Regions from separate parts of the Syntrophotalea carbinolica DSM 2380 genome, predicted to be linked through region 2. Evidence: riboswitches for the same ligand, from Rfam matches in the RefSeq annotation. Region 2 holds a riboswitch; each other region holds the start of a gene.

Region 1 (4,659 bases), 490 kb from region 2:
TAATTCGCCTGAATGTGACGCCTATCTAATGACAAACATTTACAAAGTATTATTTATGGTTATGGGGTGGGGGTCAAGGGTAAAATCCGCAGAGTAGCCTTTTATCAACCTGCGGCGGTTGTTCCCGGGCCTCTTTACTTTTGATGGCAGATGAACCACTATGCTGGTCTGAAAGTTGGTGAGAGGAGTATGAAGGCCATGGAACGGATTGAGGGACGTGAACAAGAGGTGACTGAGATCCTGGACCGGATCAGGCTGCGGTTGGGGCGCCTGGGGATATCGTCGGGGGCACGGCAGGCCATCGGCGATGATGCGCAATTGTGTATCGACAGTCTGCGCGATGCCTTGGGGGTTGTGGCACGGCTGCTTCCATCGACATGTCAGGACCTCGAGGGGTTGCAGCAGCTCGTGGACAGTTTGGCCGTTGTCGGTGCCGTGGGTCGGCCTGAAGCTGCCGAACTGGGGATGAATAACGGTTTTGCCGACGCTGCGGACCGCTTTCAGGAACTGGAGCGTGAACAACTGCAGTGCATATTCTCCGCGACCACCAATCTGGTCATGGTGTCGGATTCCCGCGGCATGGTGACGCATCTCAACCCGGCCGCCGAGCAGTTTTTCAGCGAGTGTGCCTGGCGCAGTGTCCCGTTTTGGCAATTGCTGGCCCTGTCCGGCAGCGGACTGGATGAGGTCCTTGCCGCTTATACGCCCGATTCCCACCATGAAATCTATCTGTCCTGGGCCGGGCAATGGTTTAATCTTCGCTTGGTGCCCTTTGCCCCCCATGCCGATGTGCCGTCCGGATATATCCTGATTCTCAACGATATAACCTGGCTGGTGGATAGTCGCCAGCATCTTGAAAGATTGGTCGCCGAACGTACCCGAGCTCTGACGAACTCGGAAAAGATGCTGCGGCTCATATTTCAGTCGGTCGGTAACGGTATTTTGCTGCTAAGCGATGACTATCGTATTGTAAAGGCCAATCAGCGAGCCGGGCAGATTCATGGCTGCAGTGCGGATGAACTGATCGGCAAGGATTTGCGCGATCTGACCGATAATCATGGCCGCTGGACACTTACCTCCTGCGTCGCGGCTCTAGGTGGCGAAACCAGCATGAGCGCGGAAATCCAGGTGCGACGGACCGACGGCAGCATGCTGCCGACCAGTTTCATGGTGACCTCTGTCGCCATTGACGGCCGTCACTTCTGGTCCATCATTGTGCGGGATATTTCCCGGCAAAAGGCCCTGGAAGAACGCCTGCGTATGGAAAAACAGCAGGTGGAAGAGATGAATGTGACCTTGCGCAACGTTATGAAAAGCGTCGACGGTGACCGCAAGGAGTTCGAAAATACCCTCGCGCGCAGGATTCGTTCCCATCTGCTGCCGGCCATCGATCGCATTGAAGGCGAATCTTCCGAGAATATCCGCGCCAGCTATCTGGATCTCGTGCGGGAACAGCTTATCGGCCTGACCAGCGGTTCGGCGTCGGAAATCGATGCCAATCTGCTGAAATTGAGTAAGACGGAAATGCGCATCTGCCAGTTTATTCAGGCCGGGTGTTCCACCAAGGATATCTGCGAAGCCATGAACCTGGCTTTCGAAACCGTACAGACCCACCGCAAAAATATCCGCCGTAAATTGGGCTTGCGGGGCAAAAATGTCAATCTGCATTCCTACCTGATCGGGCGTCGTTCTCTCACCGTGGATCAAGACGCCTGACCATCCTGCACAATCCTCGCCCGTTCCTCAATGGTTTGCCATGTACAGGTTTGATAGCGAACATCTTCGCGATGATGTATACAGCATCGAACACTGTTTTAGGCAGTAAAATGTTCGATCGGGTATGCGATAATACCCTTAAATACCCCGAATCATGACCTGTCTGCCGAATTCGGCTTGTGCTATAACCCAATCAAGCGGTTCTTTCGCGCCCGCAACGGTTTTTAGCTGACCCGTGCAGCTATGGCCGCTTCAATGCGCGGCAGTCTCCGAGCCAGGTCCGCCTAAGGGGATGGTCTTCAGGGCGTCTGGCCAAAGGGTTTCGCTGGAAACGGCGATGCCTCCCGCGTTTGGAAAGGAGATAATCCCGGAGTTCCGTTCCATTAATTTCGCATTGGGAGGAAAACAAGCTATGCACATTGTACGTGTCAACATGTCTGATCTGACCGTCAAGACCGAAGAGGTACCCGCCGAATGGAAAACCCTCGGTGGCCGTGCCCTGACCACCACGATTGTGGCGGCCGAGGTAAACCCCACCTGTCACCCGCTCGGTCCCAATAATAAACTCATTTTTGCCCCCGGAATGCTGTCGGGCACCCCGGCCGCAAACTCCGGTCGCATGTCCTGCGGCGGTAAAAGCCCTCTGACCTACGGCATCAAAGAGTCCAATGCCGGTGGGACGACCGCCCAGCAGTTCGCCAAGCTCGGCATTCAGGCCATGATCATCGAAGGGATTCCCGCCGAGGATAAGTGGTACCGTTTGCATGTGGACAAGGACGGCGTGACCATCAATGAAGAGTCGGAAGTCGTCGGCATGCAGAACTTTGCCGTCATCGGCGAGATGGAAAAACGTTTCGGCCCCAAAGTCGGCGTCATGACCATCGGCATCCCCGGCGAAAAACGCATGGCCATGGCCAACATTTCCGTCAAGGACCCGGATCACAAGATCCGTTCCCACGGCCGCGGCGGCATGGGCGCGGTCATGGGCTCCAAAAAGATCAAATGCATCACGGTTGACGGCACCGGCGCCGGCAAAGTGGCGATAGCCGACCCCGACAAGTTCAAGAAGGCCGCCCGGGTGTTTGCCAAAGCGCTGTTGGATCACCCCGTTTCGGGGCAGGGCCTGCCCACCTACGGTACCAACATCCTGGTCAATATCCTGCACGAAGCCGGTGGTCTGCCGACCAAGAACTTCCGTTATGGTCAGTGGGAACACCACGACAAGATCTCCGGTGAAACCATGCACGACACCATCGTGGAGCGCAACGGCCATCCCAAGCACGGTTGCCATGCCGGCTGCCTGATTCAGTGCTCCCAGGTCTACAACGACAAAGATGGCAACTATCTGACCTCCGGCTTCGAATATGAAACCATCTGGGGACTGGGTGCCGACTGTCTCATCGAAGACCTGGACGATATCGCGACCTGCGACAATATCATGGATGATATCGGCGTCGATTCCATCGAAGGCGTGGTCTGCATGGGCGTGGTGATGGAAGCCGGCATCATTCCCTGGGGCGACGGCAAGGGCGCCATCCGACTGCTGCGCGAAGAAGTCGGTAAAGGCACCGCTCTGGGCCATATCATCGGCAACGGTACGGGATCGGTCGGCAATGCTTACGGCCTGACCCGGGTGCCGGTGGTCAAAAACCAGGGTATCCCCGCTTATGACCCCCGCTCGGTTAAAGGGATCGGCATTACCTATGCGACCTCGACGATGGGCGCGGACCATACCTCCGGTTATTCAATCGCTACCAATATCCTCAAGTGCGGCGGGTTCGTCGATCCTTTGAGCAAAGAAGGTCAGGTCGAATTGTCGCGTAACCTGCAGATCGGCACGGCTTATATCGACAGCACCGGCATGTGCGTATTCGTAGCGTTCCCCATGCTCGACATTCCCGAATGTGCCGAGGCTCTCAACGATATGGTCTCTGCCCGTTACGGTATCGAGCTTGACAACGATGGCGTGGCTGAACTCGGTAAGAAGATTCTCAAACTTGAGCATGAGTTCAACCTGGCCGCCGGCATGAGCAATGCGGATGACCGGTTGCCTGAATTCTTCTCTCTTGAGGAGGTTCCGCCGCATAATGCCATCTGGGATTTCAGCGACGAGGAAATCGACGAATTCTGGAATTTTTAATTAGGCGAAAGGGGGCTCTTTCGCCGGGCCGGGGCAAGGGCACCCTTCCGGGTGGGTGTTCTTGCCCTGACTGCTTTAATGCCTCCTGTTCATGGTTGAGATTTATTGCCGTTCGGACCTTTCGGTCCGAGCGGCTTTTTTTTTTCGGTGTGCGATGTCTCTGCATCGTAAAAGTATCCTTGTGCAAAAAAGACTTGACCCTCATTTAAACGTTTGTTTAATTTGATCTGAGTGATGAGGAGATCGTATTAACGCGGAGTGTTGCCCTATGGATCATGCCGATACTAAAAAGAAAATTCTGGACTGCGCCGAAGCGCTTTTTGCGCCACACGGTTTTCGCGGCACCTCGTTGCGCCGCATAACCTCTGCTGCCGGGGTGAATCTGGCAGCGGTGCATTACCATTTCGGATCCAAAGATGGTCTCATCGAGGCGGTGTTCAAACGTCGCATGGAGCCCCTGAATGCCGAACGCATAAAGGCTCTGCACGAATTGCGCAACCGTGCCGGTTACGGTGTGGAACAGGTGGTGCGCGCTTTCGTGGAGCCGACCGTGCGGTTTTCAGAACAGGATCAGGGCAGTCGCAATTTCGTGGCTCTGATTGGCAGGGCCCTGATCGAGCCGGATGAGGGCCTGAGGCAGATGTTTTACCGTCTGGTAGCTCCGTTGTTTCGGTTGTTGCTCGATATGCTGTGCGAAGCGCTGCCGCGTTTGGAGCGTGATCAGCTGTTCTGGCGATTGAATTTTGCTCTCGGATCCCTGGCGCGCTATCTGTGTCTGGCCGGACAGTTACCCGCGGTGGCCG
Region 2 (4,659 bases):
GCATGAATGTCCGTCAGCGGCGTAGCCGCCAGCGAAACATACGACTCGATGGCATGGGACAGGGCGTCCATGCCCGTTGCGGCAGCAAGCCGGGCGGATTTGGTGTTGAGCAAATCCGGATCGATAATGGCGATATCCGGAATCAGTGACTTGGAGATAATCGACATCTTGAGACGTCGTTGATGATCGACGATGATGGCGAACTGGCTGACTTCGGATCCGGTACCGGCAGTACTGGGAACAATGACCATCGGCGGCAGTGGATGCCGGATTTTATTCACCCCCTCGTAATCCTGCAATTCGCCGCCGTTGGTCGCCAGGGTGGCGATGGCTTTGGCGGTATCGGCCGGACTGCCCCCTCCCACCGCAACCAGGGCATCGCATCCCGAACGCAGATAATGGGCAACGCCTTCGGTGACTTCCAAGTCCTTGGGGTTGGAGGTTATGGATGAAAAGATTTCATACTGCAACCCGGCATTGCGCAGATAATAAAGCGCTTTATCTACCCACCCGGCGTCGATAAGCCCCTGATCCGTGACGACGAAGACCTTGGAGGCACCGCTGCGTGCAGCACTTTCGCCGATCTGGCTGAGCGCGCCCTGCCCGAAAATAATTTCCGGTGTAACAAACTTGCGAATGCTCACGGAATCTCCCTTTGACAAAGGGCTCATCTCTTTTCCGCTCAACGGCAACATACCTTGGCTGTGCCGATTTCACTCCAACGCCAGTGCCGTTCCGTCGGTTGCAAACTGCCCGCATGGCAGCATTCACCGTTGTCAACCGACAGGGAAACATAACGTTTACAGTATAGTAATTCGGCAGTTAGAGTCAAAAGAAACTTTTCCGCGGCTTTCCCGGGGACGATTCCGCGCCCCGGAAACTATCTTGTTTTCATCCGAAAACGATCCTTTTCCCTTACAAAAACCGCACAGTGTGCACCACGGGTTTCCGCATGCACACTAGCTGGTGGCAACGGCATCACATCTCCGACATGCCAACCTGCGAACTCAGCAGATGAACTTTGACTTTTTCACCGACCTTGAATACATCCTTGTCTTCCGGCAGCAGGGCCAGAGCATCGGCGCGCACCATGGTCTTTAAGATGCCGGTATTCTGGTCACCGGAGCAACTGGCGAAATAGCATCCGTCCTGAAGACGGATATTGACTCTCTGAAAATTGAGAACCCCGAGGCGTTTTTTGGTCAGATCGCTCTCCAGAACCGCTTCGATTTCCTGCTTGATCACCTTGGTATGCCCCATCATTTTCAGCAACGCCGGCTTCACCAGCTCCTCGAAGGTAACCATGGTCGAGACGGGATTGCCGGGCAGCGAAAAGACGGGAGTTCCTTCCCTCATGGCAAAGGTCGTCGGCCGCCCCGGCTTGATATCGACTTTCCAGAAAACAGGTTTGACCCCAAGCTCCTCCAACACCGAACGAACAAAATCCCGGTCGCCGGTGGATACGCCGGCGGAGGTTATCAACGCATCGGCTTTGAGTCCTTCGCTGATTTTTTCTATATGGCTGGCCCGATTGTCAAGTGCAATGCCAAGGACGACCGGTTCGGCGCCGATTTCTTTCAGGGATGCGACCAGAGCCAGCGAGTTGCTGTTGATGATGCGATCTTCGCTGAGGGTCTCGCCCAGCTCTACAAGTTCGTCCCCCGTAGATAGAATAGCGACACGAGGTTTACGGTAAACCGGCACAAACACCTTGCCGTACGATGCCAACATGCCGATTTCCGCAGGTCGAAGCAGCGTCCCTCGCGGCACCACACATTCGCCCTGCTTCACGTCTTCGCCTTTGACACGAACATGGGCATGGGCTTTGACCGTCTTTTGAACATGTACAAGATGCCCCTCCTCGGCCGTTTCCTCGACAGGCACGATGGCATCGGCCCCTGCCGGCAGAGGAGCCCCGGTCATGATTTTGATGGCAGTACCCGGTTCGACCGTCTTGTCGGAACCGCCACCCGCGGGAATAAAATCGATAACTTCGAGGCGTGTCGGCTTTTGGCAATCCTGGCTGCGGACAGCATAACCGTCCATAGCGGAATTGGTCCAACGCGGCATATCCCAGGTCGCGGTTACATCTTCGGCCAGAATGCGGCCGACGGCATCGCTAATAAGAACGCGTTCCTGACCCAGTAGAGGAACATTTGCAAGTATCAGATTTCGGGCTTCCAAAAAGCTCGGCATGGCTGTATCGGCCTCCTTCAGACGTGGCTGGTTCCTCCAGGATATTCCATAACCCACAAAAAAAACTAAGCGGAAAATTCGAAAACGGCGAGCCCCGGGCTGACAACAGGTATCCAAGCCACCGGCACGGCACCGTTAAATATTTTTCAAGACAAGGACTTTTCCTTTTAGTCCTACCCCCGGATCGAACATTGCGCAATCGATAAAACAGCGTATTGCTCAATTTTTTTTGACCTGACCCTGCAAGTCAAAAAATCTCTGCTACAATAACACCCGACGCAAAAAGGTTCCCCCCTTTCATCGGAAAGAACCTTTTTGGATACATTACCTCAAACAGCCCAAGGCAATGGTCTCCTTTCCGAAAACAGGGAGGCTCCGCTGTTTCCGGCGAAACCCATCGGCCCGACGCCCCTGAGAGATAAAATCTCTTTTAGGGCATCAGGCTCGGAGGCGCATTCTTGATTGCACTTTGTTGTGGATTCAATATGTTACCTGCAAACGACGGAGCCGTAGCTACCACCGGGCCGCAACAAGCCCGGCAGGCGAAAACCATGCCCCCTCATTCGCGTAGGCCATCCAAGTTATAATAATGTCCGGAAATTTTCAACCACAAAGACCAACTCGAAACGGGCTGTATCAAACCAAGTATCGAATCGAAGCTGAAGCCGTTACGTATCGACACAACCAGGGCGTTACAAAAAGGAACACTCAGTACCTGATTTGACACACCGCATCACTTCTGGAACACATTTACGGGGCAATCATCCACCGACACCAACTCCGCCCCGACCCGTTGAAAGCAAAAACTCTAACCGTGTTTTGTTTTGATGGATTTCGGTTTTCGCCTAAGGGACCGGGACTTGGCCGGGAATCGAAGTCTCAACGGAAATAAAAAGCACGCTGTTCTGTTTTTGAAAGACAAACCGTAAACACTACTGGCATTCAAATTGCTAATGCCTATAACTCCCAGCCCGAATGCATAAACCATCGTTTTGGCATTTGGTAAACACTAAATTCAAAGATAGATTGGAACCCATATGTACCATGGGAAGGAGGTGACCCACCGAAACAACTTTGTACATTATTGATTCAGACAATCTTTTACAGTTTGTCGGTGTCAGGTAAGTAAGATTTTCAAGCGGATGTTTTTATTTGTGGTGAAAGCCATTTCGTTGCTTTCACAAAAAACTCATCTTATGAGGAGGATTCATCATGCCCGTTGTAAATCTCGCAGAAACTACTTTCGGCTTCTTCATCCCCAGCGTTACCCTGATGGGCCCCGGTTGTGCCAAAGAAGTTGGCCCCAAGGCCAAAGAACTTGGCGCAAAAAAAGCTCTTCTCGTCACCGATGCTGGTCTGATGAAGATGGGTGTTGCCGACACCATCGCCGGTTACGTTAAGGACGCAGGCGTTGATGTCGTCATCTATCCCGGTGCCGAGCCCAACCCCACCGACAAAAACGTCCACGACGGCGTTAAAGTTTTCCAGGACAACGGCTGCGACTTCATCGTCTCCCTGGGCGGCGGCTCCTCCCATGACTGCGCCAAAGGTATCGGCCTGGTTACCGCCGGTGGCGGCCACATCCGCGACTACGAGGGCGTGAACAAATCCACCGTTCCCATGACCCCCCTCGTCGCCATCAACACCACCGCGGGTACCGCTTCCGAAATGACCCGCTTTTGCATCATCACCAACACCGACACCCATGTCAAAATGGCTATCGTTGACTGGCGCGTCACCCCGTTGATCGCCGTTGACGACCCCGTTCTGATGCTGGGCAAGCCCCCCGCACTGACCGCAGCCACCGGCATGGATGCCCTGACTCACGCCGTGGAAGCCTATGTTTCCACCATCGCCACTCCGATCACCGACGCTTGCGCCGAAAAAGCCATCCGTCTGATCGCCGAGTGGTTGCGTCCGGCCGTTGCTCTGGGCGCCAACATCGCCGCTCGCGATGCCATGTGCTACGCGCAGTACCTGGCCGGCATGGCGTTCAACAACGCCTCTCTCGGCTACGTACACGCCATGGCTCACCAGCTGGGCGGTTTCTACAACCTGCCTCACGGTGTCTGCAACGCCATCCTGTTGCCGGCCGTCTGCGACTACAACATGATCGCCTGCCCGGATCGTTTCGCTGACATCGCCGACTTCATGGGCGTACCCACCGAGGGTCTGAGCGTCACCGAAGCTGCTGCTGCCGGTATCGAAGCCATTCGCGAGCTGTCCGCTTCCATCGGCATCCCGGCCGGCCTGACCGAGCTGAATGTCAAAGAAGAAGACCTCAAGACCATGGCAGAAAATGCCCAGAAAGACGCCTGCATGCTGACCAACCCCCGTTCGGCTACGCTGGACCAGGTTATCAGCATCTACAAAGCAGCCATGTAATATGCTGAATTTGCGCCCGCCTTATGGCGGGCGCATTCTTAAAAATCATTCGATGCAGATTATTCTTGTGGAGCAATT
Region 3 (4,659 bases), 1.0 Mb from region 2:
GGCCCTTTACTTCTCAGCCAGGATTCTCCCGGCAGTTAAATCTACCGCTGGTTTTCCGTGGTGCGCTCTCCCTTGCGGTATTCATATTTATCCAGGCTAAGCCGTTTGAGGGTTTCCGGTGTAGGTATGCCCCACTCGTCCCAGCCGCGGGCGCGATAGTAATCGCGCAACATATAGCCCAGATCGGGCACGTAATCCCCGGAGCCGCCCTGACGGGGGCTGGCAAGTATACGAGGCGGCAGGGTATCGTCCTTACGGCTGACGCCTTCACGGGTATTGAACAGACGCTTGAGGTTGAAGATCCGCTCACCGCATTCCAGCCACTGTTCGTTGGTGAAGTCCCAGCCGACGATATGATTGAGGAATTGGGTCATGGGGCCAACGGTCATACCGCCGAAGATGGAGAATTTGCAGAGCTTCAGCGAATCCATCATGCTCATGAAATGCTGCTGATCGGCAACGAACTTGCCTTTGCCTTCGTTGGTGTAAGGAGGCAAAGGCGCATCGTAGCCCAGATCCGCGATATTGAAGCAGCCTTCGCCCTCGAAGTCCTGGTTGTAGGCCTGCATATGACAGGCACCGCGGTTGGAGGTGGCGTAGGCAACGCCGAGGCCGCCGCGACCGCGCGGATCATGGGCGGGGAACATCATCCCCTTGGTATGAATGGCAAACTCTTCGCTGGCAGGGCCGACGCGTTTAACGGCTTCAAAAATGCCCTGGGAACAAGGGTCACCGATACCTTTGCGCAAACAGACCTTCTCGAGCATCTCGCACATGGCCAGGCCGTTACCCCAGGTCATCTCCAGACCGTCGGTATCGCCCTCGTCGATCATGCCATGTTCCCAGGCCTCCATAAGGAAAGAGATAATCCCGGCGGCTTCGATGGTATCGACACCGTAATCGTTACAAATTTCATTACCCTTACAGATGGCTTCCACATCGTCAACCAGACAGTTGGAGCCGAGCAGGCCGAGGGTTTCGTACTCGGGACCGCCCCCCTCTTTCATCTTGAAAGCACCCGCGGGAATCTCTACGGTACGACCGCAACCGATCAGGCAACCGCCGCAGTGGTAGCGCTTCTTGAGAACTGTCTTGGCCAGCTCCTGGCCTGAAACTTTGGCAGCCTTGTCCCAGGTTCCCCATAGCCAGTTCTTGATCGGCAGGTCACCGCAGTCGTTGAAAATTTCAACGGCGCAGGAGGTGCCGTAAGTGCCGAGCGGTCCGTCGTAGACTTCTTTGGTTTTGGCGCGAATTTCCTTGACCAGCTCTTCATAGGGCTCGGGTCTGGCGATAGCGACCTTTTTTGACCCTTTACAGGCGATGGCCTTAAGGTTCTTGGAACCCATGACGGCGCCGCCGCCGCCACGACCGGCAGCGCGACCTTCCCGGCCATCGGTCATAATAGCGGCAAACTTGACCAATTTTTCTCCGGCTTGGCCGATGGAAATAGCCTGGGAACCTCTGCCCAGTTCTTCCTTGAGAATCTTATCGGTATCAAAAGTGCCCTTGCCCCACAGCTTATCGGCCTTTTTGATCTGAATATCGTCGTCCACGATGGTGACATATACAGGCTGCTTTGCCTTGCCCTTGACCATCAAGCCGTCGAGGCCGCAGGACTTGAGGGTCGCGCCCCACTTGCCGCCGCAGTCGGATTCGAGATAAATCCCGGTCAGAGGACCTTTAGTGATCAGCTCCCAACGACCCGACTGAGCCACCTTGGTACCGACATAAGGACCGGTCATGCAGATCAGGACGTTTTCCGGCCCCAACGGGTCGATACCGGGCGCGGTGTTTTCATACAGCAACTTAGCACCCAGACCGCTGCCGCCAATATATTTTTTCAGGTCATCTTCACTGGGCTCGATGTATTCCACTGTTTCGTTGGTCAAATCAATGACCGCGATCTTTTGCCAATAACCACCTAACATGTGCTGTTCTCCCTTCCTCAGACGAGGTTGCTCAAAATGCAAATATCTCCTTTCCGAAAGGGAGGCTCCGCCGTTTCCAGCGAAACCCTGCCGGCCCGTCAGCCATGAGGTCCATCCTTTTAGGCTTAAGACTCGGAGACGTGTTCTGTACCCTCCGCAGAGGAGAGTCCATTTGTACGTTCAGGGGCATAACAGGGATCCAGGGGAATACATTTGGATTAATATAATAGATGCTACATTTTTTCAAGTGAAATTTTATATTATTTGGCTATTTATTTTTTATTTAAAAAACTCGCCCACGAACAGCGATCAGATTTCTGCCTTGCCGAGCAGCAAAATGCTCAAAATGACAAACAGATCGACTTGTCACCGGATAGCGAACGAGACTATCTCGAAGCGACTGACTTGAGACAACACTGCTGCTACTGCAGACACTGCAACAATCCCATGGCCCACTGACAGGCGCCACACGGTTCATTGCCGGAATAGCAATTTTCCTGAAAGTCTTCCTCCTGCACCAGATTGCAGGGTGCTCCCCAGCAGTTGCTGCAGTAGGGATAGTCAAACTCTAAAACATTACGGCGAAAAACCTGAAACTCGGTATCGTTCCAGATCTCCAATAGCGGCCGTTCGTTGAGATTACCGAACTCCTTAACCTTGACCAGCCGGTCCCAGTCGCCGACATAGCATCGATACTGGTGCCAAAGGTAATAACAGGGATGCACCCCACCGTACCAGGAGATGAAAGCCGAGCCACCAGTGACGAAATCACACCTGCGATCCGCCAAGGGGGTGATAGCCGGCAGTTTGAGTTCGATACCCATTTCATCGGCCACCCTCTGCGCCTCTGCGTAAACTTCTTCCACTTCGTCTTGCAGTGTCATATCCCGGGTGAGTATTTGCCTGACGTCCACGAAAGTCTCCCGCCGACGCGCCTCGAGCCGCATCTTGTCGATCAGCTGATTGACCTGGTCAATGCGTGGATCGCCCTCCAGGCCTCCCGATCCTTGCCGTCTCCAAGGAATTTTGGAGGTATTATGGAATCTATAAGACGCCACTTCCAGCCCCCCCTGTGTTTTCCGCTTCCAAGGGGTTTGATCGTAAAGATGGATATCCAGGCCCAACTCCGCCAAGCGCTGCTTCCACTCGTTAAAAATAGCCACTGCTGCCTCGCTGGAGCTGTGGTAGGTGGCCTGTTGCACCGAAGCCGGGGTGTAGGGCAAGGTCTGTGAAACGATGCAGAAATCGGCGCCGCGCTGCGCCACCCAGCGCACCACATCAGGCAGCTGGCGAAAGTTTTCACGCATGGTGACGAACTCGGCCCCAACCTTCAGCCGGCTGCCCGGTTGGGTTCGGCGGGCTTCGGACAATACCGCAAAGGCTCGCGCCATATCGCTGAGATTCTCGCCTTCCCGAACCTTGCTGAAAGTTTCCGGCTTCACTCCGTCCACCGACAGGCAGATGCGGTCGAGCCCTGCGGCCACCAGCTTGCGGGCAATGGACTTGTCGAGCAGCAGGCCGTTGGACTGAAATCCGATCCAGGCGTCATCAGGCATTGCCTGGCGGGCTCTAGCAACCCAATCAAGCAGATGCGGGTGCATAAGCGGTTCGCCGATGCCGTTGAGGACCAGGGATTCGAGCCGAGGGAAAGCGGGTTCGAGGGCGTCGAATAACTCCGGGCGGAGGTCTCCGTCGGTCACCTGGCTGTCCTGCGACTGCTTGACACACATGGGGCAGCGCAGATTGCAGTGGGTAGTGGTCTCGACGAACAACTTGCTCGGATAATCCCGCAAAGCCGGCTCAGTCTCTGTTCCTTCTGTGCTCACGGCGTTAAACATATGCGTATTTCCCATTTGGAAAATTGCCAAAGACACATAAAAAGAAGAATCGTCCTGAATAAATATGTATACCAGGCCGAAACATTTTACAAGTTATTTTTAAAATATTTGGCTATTTTTACAACCGGCCGTTTTCACTGAATTCAGTTATCAAGGATCTTGGCGAGGGCATTATCTCGCAGGGAACGATTTATTGCCGGATACGATATACTGCTTTTATACTTCCACCATAACAGGAGGTTTTCATGCCCAATCAGGTCAAAACGGTTTCGCAAACGAGGGTCGTACTGGCACAGGTCGCCATGCCCGGAGACGCGAATCCGGCCGGCAACGTCCACGGTGGCACGATCATGAAACTCATCGACAATGCCGCCGGCGTCGTCGCCATGCGCCATACCCGCCGCAACGTCGTGACCGCCTCCATCGACAGGCTTGACTTTCATTACCCTGTCTTCGTCGGCAACCTGATTATCCTAAAAGCCTGCCTCAACCGAGTCGGCAAGACCTCCATGGAGGTCGGCGTCAGAGTTGAGGCCGAAAATGTCATGACGGGAGAGATTCGGCACACGGCATCTGCCTACCTGACCTTCGTTGCCCTGGATGCCGATGGATATCCTACAAATGTACCTGAATTGATCAGCGAAACACTGGAAGACAAGCGTCGCCTGGCCGAGGCCGTGGAACGCTACGAGCGTAGAAGATGCACAAACTGCAGGCGGTGAAGAAAATAATCATTCGATACGTTGCCCGGTGCAAGGAGCTACTTGCCGGCCCTTCCCAGAAGCCCATCGGCCAGCCGGATGTGCTCGACCTGCTGCCAGGGGATACCAAGCAACTCTGAGCCGGCGGCATCCACCGCCACCGGGTCGAATCCGGCCAGCAGCTTGTCGACG
Region 4 (4,659 bases), 240 kb from region 2:
GCGAACCGTCGGTGGGGCGTATCTTTGTTACGTCCCGGGGTTTGGATCGCCAGCAGATCGAAGCGGTCTACCGGGAAATCGACATCCTGGAAAGCAACCGGAACCTGACCCGTGTCACCCTTCAACCCCGCTGGATGCGCCCATCGCTGGCGCTGCTGGGGTTCGGCCTCATGGTTTTGCATCTGCTGTTGCGCAGCCTGCCAGCGCTGCGAAAGCTGTAATGCAACCGTTGTTGCAGAATTCTGCCCGGTACCCCGTGGCCCGCCGCAGATGGCTATCATGATTTAACGATTCAAGACAATTGCGAGGAATAAACCATGTCCAACATCAACGATATCCTTCGACATCATAAGCGCGCCACCCTTGCCGGCCTGCTACTCGTGCTGGTCGCAGGGGTTGCGCTGCTGATGGCCGGCATTGTCGGCTTCCGGGAAAAAACCGCCCACCTTGAGGCGCTGCAGCAACTCAACGCGCATCTGGCGAGCATGCCCCCGGATGAAGACCACCAAGCCAGCCTGGACGAACTCAAGCAAGTCATCCTCCAGGGTAAAACCCTCGGGGTGGCCATGCCGGAAGCCGAATACGCTCGTCTATGGCAGCAATGGCAACTGGCCGTCCGGCACTTCAAACAGATCAATGCCATGCTCGGCAATCGATATCTGGCAGCGGAACAACGGCAACAACTGCAAACCTTCCACTCGCAGCTGCTCTCCCTGCGCGACCGATGCGCGGCAAATCTCGATAGCATGGGCATGCAACCTGGCCCGCAGGACTGGAAACTACTCAACCTCAAAGGCAATGTATCGGTCATGCTGGCATACAGTGTACTTAATTTCGAACAGGACGGCCGCAAAGCCGCCAAATTCCTATCCGACGCCATTGATGATTATAAAAGCTCCATCGACCTCGTCGACCGGACCAGCAGCTCAACACTGGATCGCTCACTACCGCGCTGGAATATGGAACTCATCGTAGGTCTCGGCGAATACCGGAAAATAGGCCTGAGCGAAATCCGCCAGGAAAACATGTCCGAGGTCCAGGAACAACTGGAAGCGTTCATTCCCGATGTCGCTGGTTTCGCGCCAGGCGTGCCCCTGGAAACCCGCGTCGAGAAATAGGCGGTAGGTCATGCGATTCACGTCTCCCGAGTTATTCTGGCTGATTTTCTTACTCATTCCCATGGCCTGGCGGATTCTGTCCACAGAACACTATCTCAACCGCCTGCGTCATCGGTTCAGAGCCACCGTCAACGGCAACCCCCGCTGGCGTCGCGCGGCTCGTTGCCTGCTGCCGCTGCTCGGCCTGGCCAGCCTGATTACCGCGCTGGCCGGCCCGGAGATCACCGTCATGCGCGCCGGTTCCATCAGTGAAAATCTGGTCCTGGCCGTCGGTATCGACGTCAGTAAATCGATGCTGGCCGAAGACGTGGTTCTGAAACAACCATCGGTGAATACGACCAGCCCGCTTTCCAACCGGCTGAACGCCGCTCGGCAATGCGTACTGGCTCTTTTGAAACGACTGGATGGAGAAAAAGTCGGGCTGTTCTTTTTCGCCCGCAACGGCATTGAAGTCGTATCGCCGACCCGCGACCTCGGTTTCGTGCGCTACATGGCGACCCATACCGCGCTTGGAGACCTGACGGAGTCCGGTAGCAATCTGCTGGCTGCGATCGACAGCGGCTTGATGATGGTCGACAGCCAGCCGGGCTTACCGGCAAAGGCGGTCATCCTCATCACCGATGGCGAGGACACCGAAAATACCCGTTCGGAAATCATGCAGGGCCTCTCGCAAGGTTCCGGGCACCAAACACCTGTTTATACTGTCGGGGTGGGAAGCCCCCGTGAGGTTTTCATCCCCATCCGGCGAAAAGGCTCCACCGAAATAGACGGTTTTTACCTGGATGCTCACGATATCCCCTTAAAGACCCGTCACGACCCGCAAACCCTTCAGGAAATCGCCGTAGCGACCGGAGGCAGCTATCTGAATCTGGGCGACCGGCAGCCGGAGCACATCGCAACAAGACTCCTGAAAAACATCACCTCCACAACAGCCTCCCCCGTCGATCTCCCCGCGCGCCCGACCTCCCTGGATCTCGCTCCGATATTTCTTCTGCTTAGCCTGATTTTTTATATCCCTTTTTTACTTTTATAAAATTTCCCAACAAAAAAAATCGAAAAAAAACTCTTCAAAGGAATATAAAACCCCGTTGTTTACTCATTTGAGAAATGGATTTTCCGAACCATTTCAGTATATTACGCCTACCCTGAAAGCCGAAACCCAAACTGAAAAGGTATACGCCATACCATATTGAACTTTCGTTCTATTTTGTGTTATAAATCAAGAAGCTGAAGATGATCTTTGAAATATCGCATCGAGAATTGACGCAATACTACCAATCTCCGAGCCTCGCTGCCTACTGGGAAGGTCCTTATGGCGACAGGCCGACGGGTTCCGCTGGAAACAGTGGCGCCTCCCTTTTTGGAAAGGAGATTTTACCCGGAACCATTCCAGATAGTAAAAGATTGGGAGGAAGCAAGAGAATGGATAAAATCTTTCGCGTTAACATGACGGACCTCACCTGCAAAGTTGAGGAAGTCCCCGCCGAATTCGCAACCTTGGGTGGTCGCGCCCTGACCTCTACCATCGTTGCGGCGGAAGTACCCCCCAGCTGTCATGCCCTCGGCCCCAACAACAAGCTGGTTTTCGCCCCCGGCCAGCTGTCCGGCACCCCGGCCGCTAACTCCGGCCGTATGTCCGCCGGCGCCAAGAGCCCCCTGACCGGTACCATCAAGGAGTCCAACTCCGGTGGCACCACCGCTCAGCAATTCGCCAAAATGGGCATCAAGGCCATGATCATCGAAGGCCTGCCCAAAGAAGACAAATGGTACCGCCTGCATGTCACCATGGACGGCGTAACCTTCGAGGACGCGTCCGAACTGGTTGGCAAGCAGAACTTCGACGTCATCGAAGCCATGAACGAGAAGTTCGACAAGAAGATCGGCGTCATGACCATCGGCATCCCCGGCGAAAACCGCCTGGCTTCCGCCAACATCTCGGTTAAAGACCCCGACCAGAAGATCCGTTCCCATGGTCGTGGCGGCCTCGGCGCCGTAATGGGCTCCAAAAAGATCAAGGCCATCACCGTTGATGCTACCGGGGCCGGCAAAGTAGCCATCGCCGATCCCGAGAAATTCCGTGCCGCTGCCAAAGTTTTCGCCAAGGGCATGCTCGACCACCCCGTTACCGGCGAAGGTCTGCCGACCTACGGCACCAACGTTCTGATCAACATCCTGAACGAAGCCGGCGGCCTGCCGACCAAAAACTTCAAGTACGGCACCTGCGAGCACCACGACAAAGTGTCCGGCGAAACCATGCACGACACCATCGCCGGCCGTCCCAACGGTCACACCAAGCATGGCTGCCATGCCGGTTGTATCATCCAGTGTTCCCAGGTTTATACCGATGACAAAGGTGAGTACATCACCTCCGGCTTCGAATACGAGACCGTATGGGGCCTCGGCATCAACTGCCTGATTGAAGACCTGGACGATTGCGCCCGCATTGACAACGCCATGGACAACATCGGCATCGACTCCATCGAAGGCGCCGTACTGCTCGCCGTTGCCATGGAAGCCGGCGTTCTGCCCTGGGGTGACGGTAAAGAAGCCCTGCGCATCATGAACGAGGAAATCGGCAAGTGTACCCCTCTCGGCCGCATCCTCGGCAACGGCACCGGCTCCGTCGGCAAGGCTTTCGGCCTGACCCGCGTACCGGTTGTCAAGAACCAGGGTATCCCGGCTTACGACCCCCGTTCGGTTAAGGGTATCGGTATCACCTACGCTACCACGACCCAGGGTGCCGACCACACTGCCGGTTACACCATCGCCACCAACATCCTCAAGGTCGGCGGCTTCGTCGATCCTCTGAGCAAGGAAGGCCAGGTTGAGCTTTCCCGCAACCTGCAGATCGCTACCACCGCTGTCGACAGCACCGGTATGTGTATCTTCGTAGCCTTCCCGGCCCTGGATATCCCTGAAGTACTGCCCGCCCTGGTGGACATGCTCGCCGCCCGCTTCGGTGTGGAAATGAGCGTTGACGACTTCGTCGCTCTGGGTACCAGGATTCTGAAAATGGAAAAAGAGTGGAACACCAAGGCCGGCTTCACCAACGAAGACGACCGTCTGCCCGAGTTCTTCGAGCTTGAGCCGATTCCGCCTCACAATGCGGTTTGGGACTTCACTCCCGAAGAAATCGACGAACTCTGGAACTTCTAAGAGTCGCGCTGATATGCAATACCAGTGGGCACCCCAATGGGGTGCCCATTCTTTTTTCGACCGCAATAAACTAAAACCGCATTTTCTTTACCGACAAACAGGTACCCCATGAAAATTACTGTTAAACTCTTTGCAGGTTTTCGCGACAACCGTTTCAAAGTGGCCGAACAGGACGTTCCCGAAGCCGCCACTGTAAGCGACATTCTTACTGCGCTCGACATCAGTGGACCGGAGCTCGGCGTCGCCCTGATCAACGGTCGCCACGTACCTCCCGAGCATGTACTGGTCGATGGCGAAACGCTGTCCCTGTTCCCCAAGGTCGGGGGAGGTTAATTTTTTCCACAATACTTTGAAACGTCTTTACAAGCAGACGCAAAACGGTTAC

Evidence for each region. Region 2 has a riboswitch for molybdenum cofactor ahead of glp (molybdopterin molybdotransferase MoeA). Riboswitches for the same ligand answer to the same signal wherever they lie in the genome.
Region 1: linked by a shared signal. The riboswitch ahead of PCAR_RS04080 (aldehyde ferredoxin oxidoreductase family protein) and the one ahead of glp (molybdopterin molybdotransferase MoeA) in region 2 are both predicted to bind molybdenum cofactor.
Region 3: linked by a shared signal. The riboswitch ahead of PCAR_RS13710 (aldehyde ferredoxin oxidoreductase family protein) and the one ahead of glp (molybdopterin molybdotransferase MoeA) in region 2 are both predicted to bind molybdenum cofactor.
Region 4: linked by a shared signal. The riboswitch ahead of PCAR_RS02970 (aldehyde ferredoxin oxidoreductase family protein) and the one ahead of glp (molybdopterin molybdotransferase MoeA) in region 2 are both predicted to bind molybdenum cofactor.

Annotation. Positions count from the first base shown of each region.
Region 1 is NC_007498.2:802,653-807,311, forward strand. Features, by position in the region: gene PCAR_RS17665 (PAS domain S-box protein) at 199-1,716, shown strand; molybdenum cofactor riboswitch at 1,972-2,093, shown strand; gene PCAR_RS04080 (aldehyde ferredoxin oxidoreductase family protein) at 2,129-3,856, shown strand; gene PCAR_RS04085 (TetR/AcrR family transcriptional regulator) at 4,125-4,659, shown strand, end outside.
Region 2 is NC_007498.2:317,210-321,868, reverse strand. Features, by position in the region: gene PCAR_RS01920 (iron-containing alcohol dehydrogenase) at 1-644, opposite strand, end outside; gene glp (molybdopterin molybdotransferase MoeA) at 979-2,196, opposite strand; molybdenum cofactor riboswitch at 2,532-2,658, opposite strand; gene mdh (iron-dependent methanol dehydrogenase) at 3,409-4,581, shown strand.
Region 3 is NC_007498.2:2,956,720-2,961,378, forward strand. Features, by position in the region: gene PCAR_RS13710 (aldehyde ferredoxin oxidoreductase family protein) at 42-1,928, opposite strand; molybdenum cofactor riboswitch at 1,959-2,078, opposite strand; gene PCAR_RS13720 (radical SAM/SPASM family putative metalloenzyme maturase) at 2,351-3,766, opposite strand; gene PCAR_RS13725 (acyl-CoA thioesterase) at 4,012-4,488, shown strand; gene PCAR_RS13730 (DUF362 domain-containing protein) at 4,527-4,659, opposite strand, start outside.
Region 4 is NC_007498.2:554,682-559,340, reverse strand. Features, by position in the region: gene PCAR_RS02985 (vWA domain-containing protein) at 1-221, shown strand, start outside; gene PCAR_RS02980 (hypothetical protein) at 318-1,118, shown strand; gene PCAR_RS02975 (VWA domain-containing protein) at 1,129-2,151, shown strand; molybdenum cofactor riboswitch at 2,386-2,505, shown strand; gene PCAR_RS02970 (aldehyde ferredoxin oxidoreductase family protein) at 2,541-4,274, shown strand; gene PCAR_RS02965 (MoaD/ThiS family protein) at 4,383-4,607, shown strand.